3 regions of the Hydrogenophaga sp. RAC07 genome follow, and region 1 is predicted to be linked to each of the others. Evidence: predicted binding sites of a transcription regulator. Region 1 holds the regulator's gene; each other region holds the start of a gene.

The links. The regulator LexA, encoded in region 1, represses DNA repair genes until DNA is damaged. The targets are predictions, from matches to a motif close to ACTGTATNNNNATACAGT.
Region 2: the regulator LexA is predicted to act here: its motif matches at 4,475-4,492, upstream of BSY239_RS16635 (LexA family protein).
Region 3: the regulator LexA is predicted to act here: its motif matches at 2,427-2,444, upstream of BSY239_RS04480 (DNA topoisomerase IV subunit B).

The regions. Positions count from the first base shown of each region.
Region 1 covers NZ_CP016449.1:1,929,181-1,935,356, reverse strand. Annotated here, with positions in the region: gene BSY239_RS09040 (type IV pilus assembly protein FimV) at 1-1,744, shown strand, start outside; gene BSY239_RS09035 (D-2-hydroxyacid dehydrogenase family protein) at 1,801-2,808, opposite strand; gene BSY239_RS09030 (hypothetical protein) at 2,918-3,292, opposite strand; gene lexA (transcriptional repressor LexA) at 3,428-4,105, opposite strand; gene BSY239_RS09020 (asparaginase) at 4,225-5,196, shown strand; gene BSY239_RS09015 (hypothetical protein) at 5,198-5,617, shown strand; gene BSY239_RS09010 (DUF6152 family protein) at 5,629-6,108, shown strand.
Region 2 covers NZ_CP016449.1:3,542,598-3,548,773, forward strand. Annotated here, with positions in the region: gene BSY239_RS16615 (DUF4113 domain-containing protein) at 1-299, shown strand, start outside; gene BSY239_RS16620 (hypothetical protein) at 561-1,358, opposite strand; gene BSY239_RS16625 (LysR family transcriptional regulator) at 1,416-2,342, shown strand; gene BSY239_RS23035 (DUF4113 domain-containing protein) at 2,631-2,792, opposite strand; gene BSY239_RS16630 (Y-family DNA polymerase) at 2,962-3,972, opposite strand; gene BSY239_RS16635 (LexA family protein) at 3,994-4,380, opposite strand; gene BSY239_RS16640 (hypothetical protein) at 4,640-5,425, shown strand; gene BSY239_RS16645 (ankyrin repeat domain-containing protein) at 5,502-5,861, shown strand; gene BSY239_RS16650 (HU family DNA-binding protein) at 6,010-6,176, opposite strand, start outside.
Region 3 covers NZ_CP016449.1:965,171-971,346, forward strand. Annotated here, with positions in the region: gene dapA (4-hydroxy-tetrahydrodipicolinate synthase) at 1-242, opposite strand, end outside; gene BSY239_RS04465 (class I SAM-dependent methyltransferase) at 315-869, opposite strand; gene BSY239_RS04470 (hypothetical protein) at 869-1,078, opposite strand; gene BSY239_RS04475 (MFS transporter) at 1,075-2,310, opposite strand; gene BSY239_RS04480 (DNA topoisomerase IV subunit B) at 2,478-4,448, shown strand; gene parC (DNA topoisomerase IV subunit A) at 4,468-6,176, shown strand, end outside.

The DNA of each region.
Region 1 (6,176 bases):
TCCCTCGGCGCTGCCTCGTGTGACCGTGGCGCCCGGCGCTTCCGGTGCGGCTTCTTCGTCGGCATCGGGTGGCGGTGCTGCCGCGCCCGTTTCTGCTGCTTCACAGGCTAGACCTTCAACGCCTGCACGTGCAGCCGCCCCGGCAAGCCGGCCGCCTTCGGTGGTTCGCCGCGCGCCGTCCAAGCCACCTGCAGCGCCCCCTGTACCGAGGCTGCAGCTGGATCCGATCGACCTGACCACCGGCATCGAACGCGACCCCACGCTCAAACTCTCCCCCCTGCTGCTGAGCGAACCCAGCACTTCTGAAGAAACGCGCGCAGCCGCCGTGCAACTCTGGAAAAGCATCAACGCCACTCCGGAAGACATCCTGCGCGATGCGCAGAAGCTCGCTGCGCTCGAATCCGAGGTGGCAAAACTTCGCGAGGAACAGACCCGGTCCCAGGCCGCCTTGGGCGACCTCAATGCCCAGCTTGAACAATCGCAGGCTCAACGGTTCCAGAACTGGTTGGTCTACCTGCTGGGCGCATGCCTGCTGTTGGCCCTGTTGGCGGTTTTGATGGTGTGGCGGCGGCGGCAAGAGGTGGTGGTGCAGGGCTCCGAGGCCTCGCGGGCCTGGTGGGCGCCGGAGGATGAAGAGAAGACGGTGCGCGTTCCTCTGGATGGCGACGATCCCGTCGCCGGAAAATCGTCCGACTTGACCCCGTTGACGCCGAGGGGCGATGGCCCGGATGTCGACCTGGATTTCGATCTGGACCAGGACTCTTCCTTTGATGGGCTGGACGACCGCTCGGGCAGGCCTGCAGTGACCCAGCCCATGCCGGCAACGTCGTTGGCGGAGAGCCCCATTGCTGCCCGCGACCGGCGTGAATTTTCAACCAGCGCCATCGGCGTGTCACGCTCCGTGGCCACCGAAGAGCTGTTCGACGTGCAGCAGCAGGCCGATTTCTTCGTGTCGTTGGGGGAGGACGAGCAGGCCATCCAGGTGCTCAAGGACCACCTCACCGAAAGCCACGAACCCAGTGCACTGACCTACCTCGACCTGTTCCACATTTACCACCGTCTCGGGCGCCGCCAGGACTACGAGAGCCTGCGCGACGAGTTCAACCATGTGTTCAACGCCGGCGCGCCGCCGTTCGACAGCTATTCGCAGCGGGGCCTGGGGCTGGAGTCGTACGAAACCGCATTCAGCCGCATCCAGGCCCTCTGGCCGCAGCCGCGGGTGCTTGATCTGATCGAACAGTCGATCTTCCGCGACTCCACCGACAGCAGCACCGAGGTGTTCGATCTGGAGGCTTACCGTGAGCTGCTCATGCTGCACGCGATCGCCAAGGACCTCATCCAGCGCGACGGCAGCGCGCCACGCGCGAACAGTGACTTTCAGCACACGGCCATGCAGCCATTGAAGGCTGCTGGCAAGGTCGCTCCAGTCGTGAGCAGACAGCCGGCCGCGGCACCGGACCACCAGCACACCCAGCCCATGGGTCTGGGCGAGATGCCACCTGCGTCTTCCCGGCTCGGCCTGGACATCAACCTGGACGATCTTTCCGAGATGGCCCGGTTTGAAGCGTCACTGCCCGACGTGAATGTGGCGGTAGAGGCGTCGGCCAAGCTCACACAACCTGCAGACTTCGACATCCAGCCCGGCGAGGACAACTTCATCGACTTCGAGGTGATCGACTTCGATCCGCCGCCGGACCTGGCCGACGACGGAAAACCTGAAGGCCGACGCGGATCCAAAAGCTGAACCCCAAAGAAAAGAACGCCGCTGATGCGGCGTTCTTTTTTCATTGGGAGCTGCTTCTACCGGCGGACTTGAAGTGCGCCAGGGTTCACGATGTTGGTCGGCGTTCCCTTGATGAAATTGACCACGTTGTCGAAGGCCGAGGCGAAATACTGCTCATAGCTGTCCTGCTCCACATACCCGATGTGGGGCGTGCAGATGCAGTTCTCCAGCCGCAACAAGGCATGCCCTTGAAGAATCGGCTCCGATTCAAAAACATCGACTGCGGCCATGCCGGGGCGACCTCGGTTGAGCGCAGCGAGCAAGGCCTCCGGCTCGATCAGCTCCGCACGCGAGGTGTTGACCAGCAGGGACGTGGGTTTCATGCGGCCGAGGTCTTCCAGCGTGACACATCCGGCGCTTGTTTCGCTCAGGCGCAAGTGCAGCGACAGCACATCGGCCGAAGCAAAAAACGCCTCGCGACTTTCCGCGGCTTCAAAGCCATCGGCCACCACCCGGGCGCGCGAGGCTTCGCTGCCCCAGACCACCACCTGCATGCCGAAAGCGCGCCCGTAACCCGCGACCAGTTGGCCGATTCGGCCATAGCCCCACAGGCCCAGTGTCTTGCCGCGCAGCACCATGCCCACACCAAAGTTGATCGGCATGGCCGACGATTTCAGCCCCGCTTGCTGCCAGGCTCCGTGTTTGAGGTTGGAGACGTACTGCGGAATGCGCCGCATCGACGCCATGATCAAGGCCCAGGTGAGCTCGGCCGTTGACACGGGCGAACCCACACCCTCGGCCACCGCAATGCCGCGCTCCGTGCAGGCCGCCACATCGAGGTGACTGCCTGCGCGTCCGGTCTGCGCAATCAGCTTGAGGCGGGGCAGCTTTTCGATGAGCTGGCGCGAGATCTGGGTGCGTTCGCGGATCAGAACCAATACGTCGGCATCTCTGAGCCGCACCGACAACTGACCCACGCCCTTGACCGTGTTCGTGAACACCTTGGCCGGATAAGGCTCCAGTTTCTCCGCGCACTTCAGCTTGCGAACCGCGTCCTGATAGTCGTCAAGAATCACAATATTCATGCGCCTATTGTGCCTTCGCCACTTTTTCCCTCGCGACCTGGGCCCGGGCCGTTCGTGCCCTGCGCTGAACGAAGCCTCGCCGCTGCAGTGCCCGGCCGGGTCGCGTGGATCAGGCAGCGCGTGCCATGGAGGCCTGCTCCAGTGCCGCGAGCCGATCAAGCTCCGCGCACACATCGCCAATGGGGCCGGAGATGACCAGGCGCATGTCCCGGCTCTGGGTTCGGTGGGCTTCGGCCTGGCGCAGTACTCTCACGCGGCATGCGGGAGGTGAACCCGCCTGGGTCGCGACCGGCTGCCTCGCCTGCATGGCAGGCCCGTTCGCCGCCTCTCGGTTGAGCCAACCGGCTCGCGCAAAACGTTGCACGGCTTTGGCCGCCATGAACGAAGCGGCCGGACGGGCCGGACGGTCGGACGGAAGCGGCAGCCAGCAGTCGATCAGCTGCAGAGGGGCGCGCCACGTGTTGGTATTGAAGATTTTTCCCATGCGAAACTCCAGACGAGGGGTTGAACACAGGCAGGATTGCAAGGAAGTCGCCAACGCAGGGATGTGTCCAAAGACGAGCGGTACGCCCGTCGGACCAAACGCCCGCCACCTGCTGAGGCAACGTGACCCGAGGGGTCAGAGTTGGAAACTGTTGCGGATGAGGCCGACCGCGAGGCCTTCGATTTCAAACGGTTCGCCGGGCTCGACCACGATGGTCTTGTAGTCGGGGTTCTCGGCGTGAAGCTCGATGACGTTTTGGCGGCGCATGAACCGCTTGACGGTCACATCGTCACCCAGGCGGGCCACCACGATCTGGCCGTTCTTGGCTTCCTTGGCAGACTTCACGGCCAGCAGGTCGCCGTCGATGATGCCGACGTCGCGCATGGACATGCCGCGCACCTTGAGCAGGTAGTCGGGCTCGCGCTGGAACAGGCTGCGCTCGACGTGGTAGGTCTGGTCCACATGCTCTTGCGCCAGGATGGGTGAGCCGGCGGCCACGCGGCCAATCAGGGGGAGCATGAGCTGGGCCAGGCTGGGGAGCGGGAGTGTAAGCTGGCGCCCGCGCGAATCGTTGATGGAGCGGAGATCTTCGCTGCGCAGGCGAATGCCGCGCGAGGTGCCGCTGACCAGTTCGATGACCCCTTTGCGTGCCAGGGCCTGCAAGTGCTCCTCGGCCGCGTTGGCCGACTTGAAGCCGAGTTCGCTGGCAATTTCAGCCCGCGTGGGCGGCGAACCGGTGCGGGCAATGGCGGTCTGGATGAGCTCCAGAATCTGCTGCTGCCGGGCGGTGAGCTTGGGCGTGGTGGCGGGCATGTCGAGCATGTGGACCTCTTCGGGGTGTATGCCTCACCGGGCGGGGTATCCGAACGGCGGGTCACTGTTTTCTTATCCAGTGGCTGTATTTTTAACCAGTTCAAAGGACTTGGCAAGTGGTGAATGCAAACCAGGCGCGCCGCCTCGTGGTTTTGGGCACGGGCGGCACGATTGCCGGACGCGCCAACCGGGCGAACGACAACGTGGGCTATGTGGCCGGGCAGGTGGCGGTGAGCGAGCTCGTGGCCATGGTGCCCGCCCTGGCGACTTGTCCGCTGGACGTGGAGCAGGTGGCGCAGATCAACAGCAAGGACATGGTGCTGAGCGTGTGGCATGCGCTCGCCGCGCGGGTGGCTGAGCACCTCGATCGGCCCGAGGTGGCCGGTATCGTGATCACCCACGGCACCGACACGATCGAGGAGACCGCCTTTCTGTTGCAGACCGTGCTGAAACCATCCAAGCCGGTGGTGCTCACGTGTGCGATGCGGCCGGCCACGGCGCTGGTGCCCGACGGGCCGCAGAACCTGAGCGATGCGGTGGCGGTGGCGTTGCATCCTGAGGCCCGTGGCGTGGTGGTGGTGTGCGCTGGTCGAATTCACGGTGCGATCGACGTGGCCAAGGTGCATCCCTACAGAACAGACCCGTTCGACTCGGGTGACGCGGGCGAGCTCGGTTGTGTGGAAGAGGCGCAGTTGCGCGTGTTCAGGCCCTGGCCTCAGGCGGTGCCCGAGGGCGCCTTCGACGCCGCAGCGCTGCGACGACTGAAGGGCGCCGCCGCGCTGCCGCGCGTGGAGCTGATCTTCAGTCACGCCAATGCCGATGGGGAGGTGGTGCGCGCTTTGCTGGGCCAAACCGCCGCCGCGGAGCCGCTGCGCGGCATCGTGGTGGCCGGCACCGGCAACGGCACCGTGCACGACGATCTGCTGGCAGCGTTGAAACAGGCACAGGCCAGCGGCGTCGAGGTGGTGGTGGCCAGCCGCTGCGCGCACGGTCGCGTGGTGCCACACCCGGGCCAGCCGTTGCCGGATTCGGCCGGCCTGTCGCCTGTGAAAGCGCGCCTGGCGCTGGCGTTGCAGTTGCTGGAGGCCTGAGGTGCTGGAGGCACTCGGCGCCCACCCTTGGGCGTATCCCATGCTGGAGGTGGTGCACCTGATCGGTGTGGCCTTGATCCTGGGTAACCTGGTGTTGCTGGAGATGCGCGTGTTCGGTTGGGCGTCGACCCTGCCTATCGAACCACTGGCGCGGTTGAGCCTGGGCTTGGTGGGCATCGGGTTTGGCCTGGCCGTCGTGACAGGTTTGTTGATGTTCGGCACGCAACCCGGGGAACTGTTGGCCAACCGCGTGTTCACAGCGAAGATGGCGTTGATCATGCTGGCGGGCTGCAATGCCGGCTGGTTCCATGCGCGCCGTTCGTTGCAGCTCCAGGACACCACCGCCCGTGTGAGCATGCTCTTGTCGATGGTGATCTGGATGCTCGTGGTCACCTGTGGACGCTGGATTGCCTATGTTTGAAGGAGAACCGCATGCAACGACGTGAATTTGTTCAGGTGGCCGCTGCCCTGGGTTGGGGAGGCGTCGCCACGGGTGCGCTGGCGCACCACGGCTGGAGCAGCTTTGACCAGGGGCGGCCGATCTACCTGGAGGGCAAGGCTGTCAATGTGAGGTGGCGCAACCCACACGTGGAACTGTCGCTGGAGCTGCCCGAGAACCTGCGTGTGCCCGCCGATCTGGCCCAGCGCGCCCTGCCAGCCCAGACCGCGGGCGTCGACGGGTCTGCGCTCTTGTCCAGGGCGGTGGTACCTACGCGGCGTGATCGACGCTGGGAAATCGAGCTGGCGCCCTTGTTCCGCCTGGGCCAGTGGCAGATGCCCGAAATCAAGAACGGTGAATCGCTCTCGTTGGTGGGATTCACCTTCAAAGACGAAGCCGGGGAGGCGATCGTGCGCGCCGAGTATGTGTTCCTGGGTGGCAAGGTATACGGGTTGCGTTCCAGTCCGGCTTGATGCGCTTGCGCCAAGACTCCAACAAAAAAACCGGCTCGCAGGCCGGTTTTTTTGTTGGGTGCAGACCG
Region 2 (6,176 bases), 1.6 Mb from region 1:
ACTACGCCAAAGCAGGAGTGATGCTGCTGGACATCGATTCATCGAACTCGGAGCAGTTCGAACTGGACCTCGAAGCAGAAGACACAGAGCAAACTGCTTCCCATCCCCCCAGGGCATTGGTAGCACGGCCACTGCTCATGGCTGCACTGGATTCGCTCAACGAGCGTTACGGTCGAGGCACGCTCAAACTGGCCAGCGCAGGTTTGGCAGGTGCGCCACGCAACTGGACCATGAAGCAGGAACTGCGCACGCCGGCATACACGACGCGGTGGGAGGACATGCCGGTGGTGAGGGCATGAAGGTGTCTTCCTAAAAGCACCTTGGACAACTGGATCTCGGATGCCGGTCGCGGCGTTGGTCTGCTTGAGACTGTAGACGGACGTTTGTCAACGGCTGCTTTGCGGCACCTGAACGCTAGGCACTTCATGCGGTCACGGCACTTTCACCTCACGGTGTCGAGCCAGTGGCTTGGCCAACGAGAATCCAAGGGCACATTGAGAAGCGCCAAGCCGAGCCAAGATGCTGGGGGTGATCGCGACAGTGCCCGCTGAACCACCAGGTCACTTGCCGGACTTCGGAGACCGAGCCGTCTTGGAGGCCGCCCTGCTGCCTTTAGCCGTTTTCGCGCCTGCCTTGGTCTTGACCGTCTGCTTCGAGGCCTTCGCTGCACGAGGCTCCTTCGGCAGCCGGGGCGTCAGGTCCAGCACACGCGCCATAACCCGCGCTTCGCCGCCAAGCCGTTGCTGCGCGAGCAGCGCCGCCTCAGTCAGCATGTTTTGAAGCTGGTGCCGGTCCATGGGCTCACCGGTGTCCGGGTGATGCCATCGCCTTTCGGAGTCGGCCACGGTCACCAACAAGCAGCCCGTCTTCGCATTGCGGGCAGCCATGTATTTCTTGACCAACTGCGTCTCGATCGTGTCCCGGAGTTCCTTTCCAGTTCTTGGCTTCTCGCCAATCTTCAGCTCGATCGATGCCTGATACCGCGACAGCGCACGGAATCGGATGTCCGTCTCCTTGCCATCCACGGTGACACCTTCCTGGTCGACGGTGTAGGCCCCCTTTGACATCATGTCGAGCTCGCGGGCAATGGCGGGGCGGAGCGTGTTCTCGTCGGTCACCTTGGCCCAGGCGGCTTTGGGACTTGCGTCGATGCCCATCAGGTCCTGCAGATCGTCCAGCCTGTCACTGAGCAGGTGCGCCATATCGGTGGTGGTCATCGGCGCGAGTTCACTGCCCTGGAAGAGCCGCGCAAGCTCCTCCATCGAGATCACGCTGGCATCGGTCTCTTCCGCCAGCCTCTCCTGCGCCAGGGCTGCAATGCGATCCTTAGCATGAGCGAACAGCGGATCCGCGGACAAAGCCAGCTTGGCCTGATAAGCCTGCGTTCTTGTCTTTGATGCTTTGAAAGAACCGGCATGACGATGAACCTGTCCTGGATCGATGACTTCAACGCTCTGGCTGCTACCGGCAACTTCTCGCGAGCGGCCGAAGAACGCCACATGACTCAACCGGCTTTCAGCAGGCGCATCCGTGCGCTGGAGGAGTGGCTTGGCGCTGAGCTGTTTGACCGCAGCTCCCAGCCGGCCCGTGTCACTGAAGTGGGTGAGTGGTTCCGAGCCGCAGCCCAGGATTTGCAGGCACGAGTCGCAACCATTCCTGGCGAGGCCCGAGCAGTGGCAGAGGCCACTTCTTCGACGCTGCGCTTTGCGTCAACGCACGCGTTGTCATTCACTTTTTTGCCGAAATGGCTTCGAGCCCTTGAAGCGCACGCCGCCATGGGGCCCATTCAACTGGTGTCGGATGTGCAGCAGAAGTGCGAAGGCTTGCTCATGCAAAGTCAGGTGCATTTTGTGCTGACGCATGCCCATCCAGGCGTGCGCGGCGAGCTGGACGACGCCAACTTCCCGAGCTTGTTGGTGGGAGCTGACCAACTGCTGCCGGTGTCGGCACCTGATGATCAGGGGCGGCCTTTGAACAGGCTGGACAGCGACACCACCGGTGCCGCGCCCCGGATGCTAGGCTACAGCCAGGAATCTGGATTGGGCCGTATCTTGAAATCCCTCAAGGGACCCGCCATCGATCGTCTTCATCATCATCAGCACATCCTGACCGCTCACCTTGCGTCTGTGTTGCGGACGATGGCCATAGACGGTCGGGGAGTGGCTTGGCTACCCAGATTGCTGGTGGGTGAGGATATTGAGCATGGACGATTGGTAATTGCGGCTGCTGCCGAATGGCATGTCGATCTCGAGATTCGTCTCTATCGCTACCGCGGGCATGCCGGAAAGGCCGCTGAAGGCTTCTGGCGCGCTGCGACGACCAGCATCACTCAGCCTGCATGATGAACTGCCCACCTTTCGTTTCAAGAATGCGCGCAGCAATACCTCGCGAACACGCGAGCTTCAGCGTTCGTCAAAGCATTTGACGAGAAGGCTTTGCGTTCGACCTGCCGGGTATACAGTTTCAGGGGCGAAGCAGTCGTGACAACGTCGACATCTTGAATGGCTGCTTTCGAACGCAGCGGTCCTTCGATACATCGCCTGCGAACGACTCAGTTCAGTCTCAAGCAGACCAACGCCGCGACCGGCATCCCAGTTCCAGATGTCGAAGGTGCTTTTAGGAAGACACCCTCATGTCCTCACTACCGGCATGTCTTCCCACCGCGTGGTGTAAGCCGGCGTGCGCAGTTCCTGCTTCATAGTCCAGTTGCGTGGCGCACCTACCAAGCCTGCGCTGGCCAGTTTGAGCGTGCCTCGACCGTAACGCTCGTTGAGCGAATCCAGTGCCGCCATGAGCAGTGGCCGTGCGCCCGATGCCCTGGGGGATGGGAAGCAGTTTGCTCTGTGTCTTCTGCTTCGAGGTCCAGTTCGAACTGCTCCGAGTTCGATGAGTCGATGTCCAACAGCATCACTCCCGCTTTGGCGTAATCGAAGCCAGGTTTGAAGATGGCCTTGAGACCCATCACCGCGGCGCCCGTGATGGCACTTGTGTCAGACGTGGGCGGCGCAGGGGTATCACAAGCGAGCGGCTGTATTGGGGCGTCTGCCGGAACGGGCTGGTTCGGATGAACACAAGCACCTGACTGGTCACTCCTGCTTGCCCGCGCAGCTTCTGCGCTGCTCGGGCACTGAACTCCGAGACCGCCTCGGTGAGCTCGTCCAAATCACGAACTGCAGATCCGAACGACCGTGTGCATGCGATCTCTTGCTTTGGCGGTGCAACGTCTTCCAAGTCCACACATGACTCGCCCTGCAGTTCTCGTACCGTTCGCTCGAAGATCACGCTCCAGCCCGCCCGAGCCGCGGCTGGGCTCATGCGCTTCAAATCCAGCACTGTTGTCACACCCTGGGCCTTGAGTTGTTCGGCGATGCGCCGCCCCACGCCCCAGACTTCGCCCACGCTGGTGGCTGCAAGCAAAGCATCGAGTTCGGCAGTGGAAAGCCTGGTGAGGTCTGCGACCTGGGCGAGTTCGACTGGGTAGCTGCCGGGTTTCCTTTCCGACTGCTTGGCGATGTGGTTTGCCAGCTTGGCCAGCGTCTTGGTGGGTGCTATGCCGACACAGGTCGGTATGCCCACCCACTGGTTCACCCGCGCACGAATGTCGCGCGCCCGCTTGGTGAGGTCCCCGGACACTCCACTGAGGTCGATGAAGGATTCATCGATCGAATAAATCTCTTGGCGGTGGCCAAGTGCGGCCACCACGCTCATCATGCGATCGCTTATCTCGCCGTACAGCTCAAAGTTGGCGGAGAGCGCCACCAGGCCTGTACTTTCCTGGAGGTGCCGGATCTGAAACCAAGGCGCTCCCATCTTGATGCCCAGGTCCTTGGCTTCGTTGGATCGCGCGATCGCGCATCCATCGTTGTTGGACAGCACCACGCAGGGCGTGTTCTTGAGCGAGTGCCGAAACACCCGCTCGCAGGAGACGTAGAAGTTGTTGCCGTCGACGAGGGCAAACAGCGGTGCGGCCATGGGTTCTCGCCTTCTCGGCCATCAGACTTGAAACTGCTTGATCGATGCGATCACCACGCCCCAGATCTCGATCTCCTGCCCTTCCTTCGGATTGATGTCCGGGTAGGTCGGGTTGGCGGCCTTGAGCTTGATGCGGCCATTGCGCAGGTGCAACTGCTTGCAGGTGAATTCACCGTCGACGATGGCGATCACCACCATGCCGTGCCTGGGCTTGACAGCCTTGTCCACCAGGAGGACGTCCGCGTCGAAGATGCCCAGCTCGCGCATGGACTCACCACTCACGCGCATCGCATAGGTGGCTTGCGGGTGAACCACCAGGCGGTCCATGATGTCGATGCGTTTGGCCGAGAAATCTGCTGCCGGCGAGGGGAAGCCCGCGTGCACGCTGGTGGCGAGGCTGAACGCCATGAGCGGCTCTTGCGTGAGCAGTGCTGGTTCGGAAAGGGTGATGTCTGACACGGCGCCTCCTCGCCACGGACTTGCGGCGGGGAGCGGATAGTACACTGTATATTCATCCAGCATCCTGAAAGCCCGGCCGGTGGATCAACATCTTGCACAGGAGGCGATGCAGGCCTCCACCCTGTGTCCCGGGCCTTGGGCAAACACCGTGAACGCGCAGCCTGAAACCTCTGAACCAATGCCCGCGCCATCCTTGAAGCGAGCGCACATGCGCCGCCTGCGCGAGATCTACCGCTCGGCTGGCTGGCCCTGTGCGGACATGCTAGAGGTGGAGCTGCACGCGGCCGGCCTGGTGGAGCGGTGCGTGGGCAGCCATGGCCACGAAACGCTTCGCCTGACGGACGCTGGCATCCACGCACTCGCTCAGGCCCACGCAGGAAACCAGAACGCACGCGATCCTCACGAGAGTCTGGTAAAGCTGGTGGCCGACCAACTCGGCAGAGAAGGCAGGCTGGCCTGGCGGGGGTTGATGTTGCGCGTGCCGTTGCCACGCGTGCTGTTCGAAGGCCCATCAGAGCCGGTGGTTGAGGGATCCCCAGTGGTCCACGAAGATCTACTGCCTGAGGATGTGCTCTCCACCAATGGCCTGGCTGTGTCTGGCCGGGATCACACGTGGTGCATGGCGATGCCTGATGTGTTCTCCATCCGCCGAAGCTCCGTGGAAGCCTACCTGGAGCCGGTTGTTCACGAGATCAAAGTCAGTCGGGCCGATCTGCTTTGCGACCTTCGCAAGCCCGCCAAGCGCGCCGCTTATCTGGCCATGGCGGGGGCGGTTTGGTACGTGCTCGGTGAAGATAGCAAGGGTCGACCCATTGCCAAGCCAGAAGAAGTGCCGCGCGAATGTGGCGTGCTGCAGACGGAGCGCGGCTCGTTGGTGGTGGCGCGCAGTGCACCGCGCCGCGCCGTTGAACGCTTGCCATTTCATGTGTGGATGGCACTGGCCCAAGCCGGTCCGCACATCCGCCCCGAAGGTGACGAGCAGGCCTTGCTCTGAATTCGCGCAGAATGCGGACCAAAGTCGGCTTGGCTCCCACCAAGGCCGATGCCCGATTCAACTTCAAGGAGACTGTATGTCTGGAGGCAACTGGAAAGAGATGTATGCCGCGGCCGAAAGCGGCGATCTCCCGCTGGTCGAGTACTACGTGAAGCTGGGTGTCGACATGGACTACGCCCATCCAGAGTTTCTGTCGACCCCACTGGTGGCCACCATTCTCGCGAAACAGGAGGAGGTTGCTATGTATCTGCTTGATGCAGGAGCCAACCCCTGTCTGCACTCCGAGTTCGATGCCATGACGCCTATTCAGGCTGCTCGACATGTCGGTCTGTCACAGGTTGAGGCGAAATTGATTGAACTCGGTGCCCCTGCGCTCCCGCCTGCAGAAGTGGAGAAGAGCTGGCTGGCCAGGATGTTCGGTCGTATTGCGGCGTGATCGCGGTAGGCCTAATACCCACGCAGTATCACGAGACCGAACTTCAAGTCCGGCTGTGACTTTCAGAGTCTCAACACGATAGGTCGGGTTTCACCTGCGCCGCGCAGCGGACCTGGGCGCTCAGCTTGCCGCCGAGCGCCGGGAGACCTTAAAGCGACGCGTCCTTGATCTTCTTCAAGGGGCGAACCTTCACGCGCACGGTGGCGGGTTTGGCCGCGAACTCGCGCTCAACCTTGGTGAAGGGATCGATACCGCGGCGTTTCTTTTTGGCGGGGATTGCCTGCGCAGTGATCTTGAGCAGACCTGGCAGCGTGA
Region 3 (6,176 bases), 960 kb from region 1:
GCCATGATGGGCACGCGCTTGTCGCCGTGCGTCTTGGCCTGTTCGACCGACACGCGGATGATTTCGCAGTGCTCTTCGACCGTGACGGTGGGCGATTCGCCGGTCGTGCCGACCACACCGATGCAGTCCGTGCCTTCGGTGATGTGCCAGTCGATGAGTTTGCGCAGGGTGGGGTAGTCCACGCTGCCGTCTTCATGCAGGGGGGTGGCCAGGGCCACGATGCTGCCGGTGATGGTGTTCATTGCTGCAGGCTCAATTGGGGGCGCTTGTCTGGGCCGCCCCATGGGGCGCGGCATCCGCGCGAATCGTGCATTCTACCCAGTGGCATCCAGCGGATACCGGGGCGGCGACTCGGGTGTTGCCGGGTGTTTTCGCACCGCCGCTATGCGCTGCACGAAGCGCTCGGGTCGGTCGCAGAAGCCGTCTTCGTACGCCACCATGTGCAGACCCTCGCAGGCCTGGAGAAGTTCACCGTGCTGCAGCAGGAAGTCGGGGCGCGAAGGTTTGCCCACGCTCTCGTTGCCGGTGGCAAAGGTCTCGTAGATCAACACGCCGCCCGGCGCCACGCTGCGCGTGATCACCGGGAGCAGTGCGCGCCAGAGGTAGTTGGTCACCACCACCGCGTCGAAGCTTTCGCCCTCGAAGGGCCATGGACCGTTTTCGATGTCGGCGAGCACGGCGCGGCCGAAGGGCTTCACCGCGTCGATCGCCTCCGCGGAGCGGTCAACCCCGGTGACGCGGTGGCCAAGCTGCGCGAACCATTTCAGGTGGCGCCCATGACCGCAAGCCACGTCGAGCACCGTGCCGCCTCCGGGCACCAGATGGGCCCAGCGTTGCACCCAGGCCGATGGCGCTTCCGTGCCGTGCATCAGAAGCAGCTCCAGAGCTGGTCGGCGAGATTCACCAGAAAGCCCGGCTGGTTGTAGAGCGCAAACGTCCCCAGCAGGGCGGCGATGACGCCGATCCACACCAGGGCGCGCTGCCAGAGGCGAGCCGCCGCACGGCCGCCCGAAGGCGGCTCAGCCCCCTCGGGGGGCAGCGACCCGCGCAGCGGCGGAGCGTGGGGGTCCAGATTCACGCAGCGGCCCCCACGCGTTGTGGTGTGCGCACGATCGGGGTCTCGCGCACCGGCAGGTTGATCAGGCCGGCGAACACGCCGAGTGCGATCGAGATGTACCAGACGATGTCGTAGCTGCCGGTGCGGTCGTACAACACGCCGCCCAGCCACACGCCCATGAAGCTGCCGATCTGGTGGCTGAAGAACACGAAGCCGCCCAGCATGGACATGTGGGCCACGCCGAAGATCTGCGCCACCACCGCGTTGGTCGGTGGAATCGTGGAGAGCCACAGCAGGCCCATGACGCTCGCGAACACATACACGCTCAGGGGCGAGAGCGGCACGATCAGGAAGATGGCAATGACCACGGCGCGCGCGAAGTAGATGAATGACAGGATGTGCCGCTTGGCCAGACGCTGGCCGAGCGCGCCGGCCGCGTAGGTGCCGAACACGTTGAACAGGCCGATCAGCGCCAGCGCGTAGCTGGCCACCTGGGGCGAGAGTCCGTTGTCCTTGAGGTAGCTGGGCATGTGCACGCCGATGAACACGACCTGGAAGCCGCACACGAAGTAGCCCGCCATGAGCAACTGGAAGCTGCGGTAGCGGAAGGCCTCGCGCAGGGCTTGCAGGATGGTTTGTTCTCGCACCGGTGCAGCACCGCCGGCAAAACCCGGTTCACGCAGGCCCCAGGCCAGCGGCACGATCAGCAACACGGCCGCGCTCAAGAACAGCAGCGCCTCCTGCCAGCCGAAGCTGCTGATCAGCCAGCCTTCCACCGGCACCATGAGGAACTGGCCGAACGAACCTGCCGCTGCCGCCACGCCCATGGCCCAGGAGCGCTTTTCAGCCGAGATCTGCCGCCCGATCACACCGTAGATCACGGCGTAGGTGGTGCCGGCCTGCGCGGCGCCGATGAGCACACCAGCGGTGAGCGCAAAGGTCATGGGTGTGGTGGTCAGCGCCATGCCGGTGAGGCCCAGGCCGTAGAGCAGCGAGCCGCCGATCAGCACGCGAAACGCGCCGAAACGGTCGGCCGCCATGCCGGCGAAGATGCCGAACAGGCCCCAGGAGAGGTTTTGAATCGCCAGCGCGAAGGCAAAGTTCTCGCGCGTCCAGTCCTGCGCCTGGGTGATGGGCTGCAGCCACAGGCCGAAGCCGTGGCGGATGCCCATGGAAAGCGTGACGATGAGGGCGCCGCAGGCGAGAACCTGGACGGTGGACAGCGGGGTGCGGGTGGGGGCAACGGACGACATCCGGCGACTGTAGCGAAGAAGCCCGCCCTTGACCTGTCGCCGCCGGGGCGCGCACTTGATATCGGCAGCGCTGATTGATGCCGGGCAGGCATGGAAGCCGACCGTGTGGGCAGTTATCTGTATCTTCATACAGTCTTTGAGGGCTCCGGTGCTTACAATCCGCCCCCATGGCAACCCAAACTCCCCCCGTGTATTCCGAAGGCTCGATCCGCGTCCTCAAGGGCCTGGAGCCGGTCAAGCAGCGCCCGGGCATGTACACCCGCACCGACAACCCGCTGCACATCATCCAGGAAGTGCTCGACAACGCGGCCGACGAGGCGCTGGCCGGGCACGGCAAAAAAATCAAGGTCACGCTGCACCCCGACAGCTCGGTGAGCGTGGAAGACGACGGCCGCGGCATCCCGTTCGGCCTGCACCCCGAAGAAAAGGCCCCCGTGGTCGAGCTCGTGTTCACACGGCTGCACGCCGGTGGCAAGTTCGACAAGGGCAAGGGCGGCGCCTACAGCTTTTCGGGCGGCCTGCACGGCGTGGGCGTGAGCGTGACCAATGCGCTGTCCACGCGCCTGGAGGTCACGAGCTACCGCGAAGGCCAGGTGGCGAAGCTGGCGTTTTCCGCCGGTGACGTGATCGAGGCCCTGGTCATCGCGCCCAAGGGCGAAGGCGACCGCAAGCAGGGCACCACGGTGCGTGCGTGGCCCGACCCCAAGTACTTCGAATCCGCCGTGTTGCCCATGGCGGAGCTCACCCACCTGCTGCGCAGCAAGGCGGTGCTGATGCCGGGTGTGACGGTGACCCTGGTCAACGAAAAGACCAAAGACGTGCAGACCTGGCTCTACAAAGGCGGCCTGCGCGACTACCTTCAGCAGACGCTCAACGGTGACCCGGTGATTCCGCTGTTCGAAGGCGAAGGTTTCGCTGACAGCGGACACGACAGCTTTGCCGAAGGCGAAGGCGCGGCGTGGTGCGTGGCCTTCACCGAGGACGGCCAGCCTGTGCGCGAGAGCTACGTGAACCTGATCCCCACCAGCGCGGGCGGCACGCACGAAAGCGGTTTGCGCGACGGCCTGTTCCAGGCGGTCAAGGGTTTCATCGAATTGCACGCGCTGCTGCCCAAGGGCGTGAAGCTGCTGCCCGAAGACGTGTTCGCGCGCGCTTCGTATGTGCTGAGTGCCAAGGTGCTCGACCCACAGTTCCAGGGCCAGATCAAGGAGCGCCTGAACTCGCGCGACGCGGTGCGCCTGGTGGGCAGCTTCGTGCGGCCCGCGCTGGAGCTCTGGCTCAACCAGCACGTGGACTACGGCAAGAAGCTGGCCGAGCTCGCCATCAAGGCCGCGCAGTTTCGCCAGAAGGCCGGGCAGAAAGTGGAGAAGCGCAAGGGCTCGGGTGTGGCGGTGCTGCCCGGCAAACTGACCGATTGCGAGAGCAAGGACCTGGCGCACAACGAGGTGTTTCTGGTCGAGGGCGATTCGGCCGGTGGCAGCGCCAAGATGGGCCGCGACAAGGAATGCCAGGCCGTGTTGCCGCTGCGCGGCAAGGTGCTCAACACCTGGGAGGTCGAGCGCGACCGCCTGTTTGCGAACAACGAGATCCACGACATCTCGGTGGCCATCGGCGTCGATCCGCACGGCCCGAACGACACCCCCGACATGAGCGGCCTGCGTTACGGCAAGGTCTGCATCCTGAGTGATGCCGACGTGGACGGCTCGCACATCCAGGTGCTGTTGCTCACGCTGTTCTTCCGCCACTTCCCCAAGCTCATCGAAGCCGGCCATGTGTTCGTGGCGCGCCCGCCGCTGTTCCGCGTGGACATCCCCGCGCGCGGCAAAAAGCCCGCGGCCAAGCAATACGCGCTGGACGATGGCGAGTTGCACGCCATCCTCGACAAGTGCGCCAAGGACGGCGTGGCGCCCGAGAAGTGCCAGATCAGCCGCTTCAAGGGTCTGGGCGAGATGAACGCCGAACAGCTCTGGGACACAACTCTAAACCCCGACACGCGCCGCCTCATGCCGGTGGTGCTCGGCGCGATCAACTTCTCGGACACCGAGGCTCTCATCACCAAGCTCATGGGCAAGGGCGAAGCCGCTTCGCGCCGCGAGCTCATGGAACTGCACGGCGACTCGGTCGACGTGGACATCTGACCCCTTCTAGAACCGACGCATGTCCGACATCCTGAACCCCGAACTGCCCCTTTCCGAACCGGACGACGGCCTGAACCTCGCCAGCTACGCGCAGCGCGCCTACCTCGAGTACGCACTCTCTGTGGTCAAAGGCCGCGCGTTGCCTGACGTGTGCGACGGCCAGAAGCCGGTGCAGCGGCGCATCCTCTACAGCATGGACCGCATGGGCCTGGGCTTCAGCGGTCCCAACAACAACACGGCCGCGCGCCCGGTGAAGAGTGCGCGTGTGGTCGGTGATGTGCTGGGTCGCTTTCACCCGCACGGCGACCAGGCTGCCTACGACGCGCTGGTGCGCATGGCCCAGGATTTCGCGCAGCGTTACCCGCTGATCGACGGCCAGGGCAACTTCGGTTCGCGCGACGGCGATGGCGCCGCTGCCATGCGCTACACCGAAGCGCGGCTGGCGAAGATCACCACGCTGCTGCTCGACGAGATCGACGAAGGCACGGTGGACTTCGTGCCCAACTACGACGGCTCCACGGTGGAGCCCAAGCAGCTGCCGGCGCGTCTGCCGTTCAACCTGCTCAACGGTGCCTCGGGCATTGCCGTGGGCCTGGCCACCGAGATCCCCAGCCACAACCTGCGCGAGGTGGCCGACGCCTGCGTGGCGCTGATCAAGGCGCCGAAGCTCACCGACGACGAACTCTTCGCCATCCTGCCCGGACCCGACTACCCCGGTGGTGGCCAGATCATCAGCCCGGCGGGCGACATCGCCGACGCTTACCGCACCGGGCGCGGCAGCCTCAAGGTGCGCGCGCGCTGGAAGATCGAAGACCTCGCGCGCGGCCAGTGGCAACTGGTGGTGACCGAGCTGCCGCCCGGCGTGAGCACACAGCGTGTGCTGGAAGAAATTGAAGAGCTCACCAACCCCAAGGTGAAAGCCGGCAAGAAGGCGCTGACGCAGGAGCAGACGCAGCTCAAGGCCAGCATCCTGATGGTGCTCGACGGTGTGCGCGACGAGTCGAGCAAGGACGCGCCGGTGCGCCTGTTGTTCGAGCCGAAAAGCAGCCGCATCGAGCAGCAGGAACTCATCACCGCGCTGCTCGCGCACACCAGCCTGGAAAGCTCCACGCCGATCAACCTGACCATGATCGGCATCGACGGCCGGCCGACGCAGAAATCGCTGCGGCAGATGCTGGGCGAGTGGATCGAATTCCGCCAGGGCACGATCACACGCCGCTCGCAGCACCGCCTGACCAAGGTGCTGGACCGCATCCACATCCTCGAAGGCCGGCAGCTGGTGCTGCTCAACATCGACGAGGTGATCGCCATCATCCGCCAGGCCGACGATCCCAAGGCCGCGCTGATCGAACGTTTCAAGCTCAGTGACCGGCAGGCCGAAGACATTCTTGAAATCCGCCTGCGCCAGCTCGCGCGGCTCGAAGCCATCAAGATCGAGCAGGAGCTCAAGTCGCTGAAAGAAGAGCAGGGCAAGCTCGAAGACATCCTGGGCAACCCCGGCAGCCTCAAGCGCCTGATGGTGAAAGAGATCGAAGCCGATGCCAAGACCTTCGCCGATGCGCGCCGCACGCTGATCCAGACCGAGAAAAAGGCCGTGGCCGAGATCAAGGTGGTGGACGAGCCGGTGACGGTGGTGGTCTCCAGCAAAGGCTGGGTGCGCGCGCGCACCGGCCATGGCCACGAGGCCGGCAGCTTCGCGTTCAAGGCGGGCGACGGCCTGTACGGCAC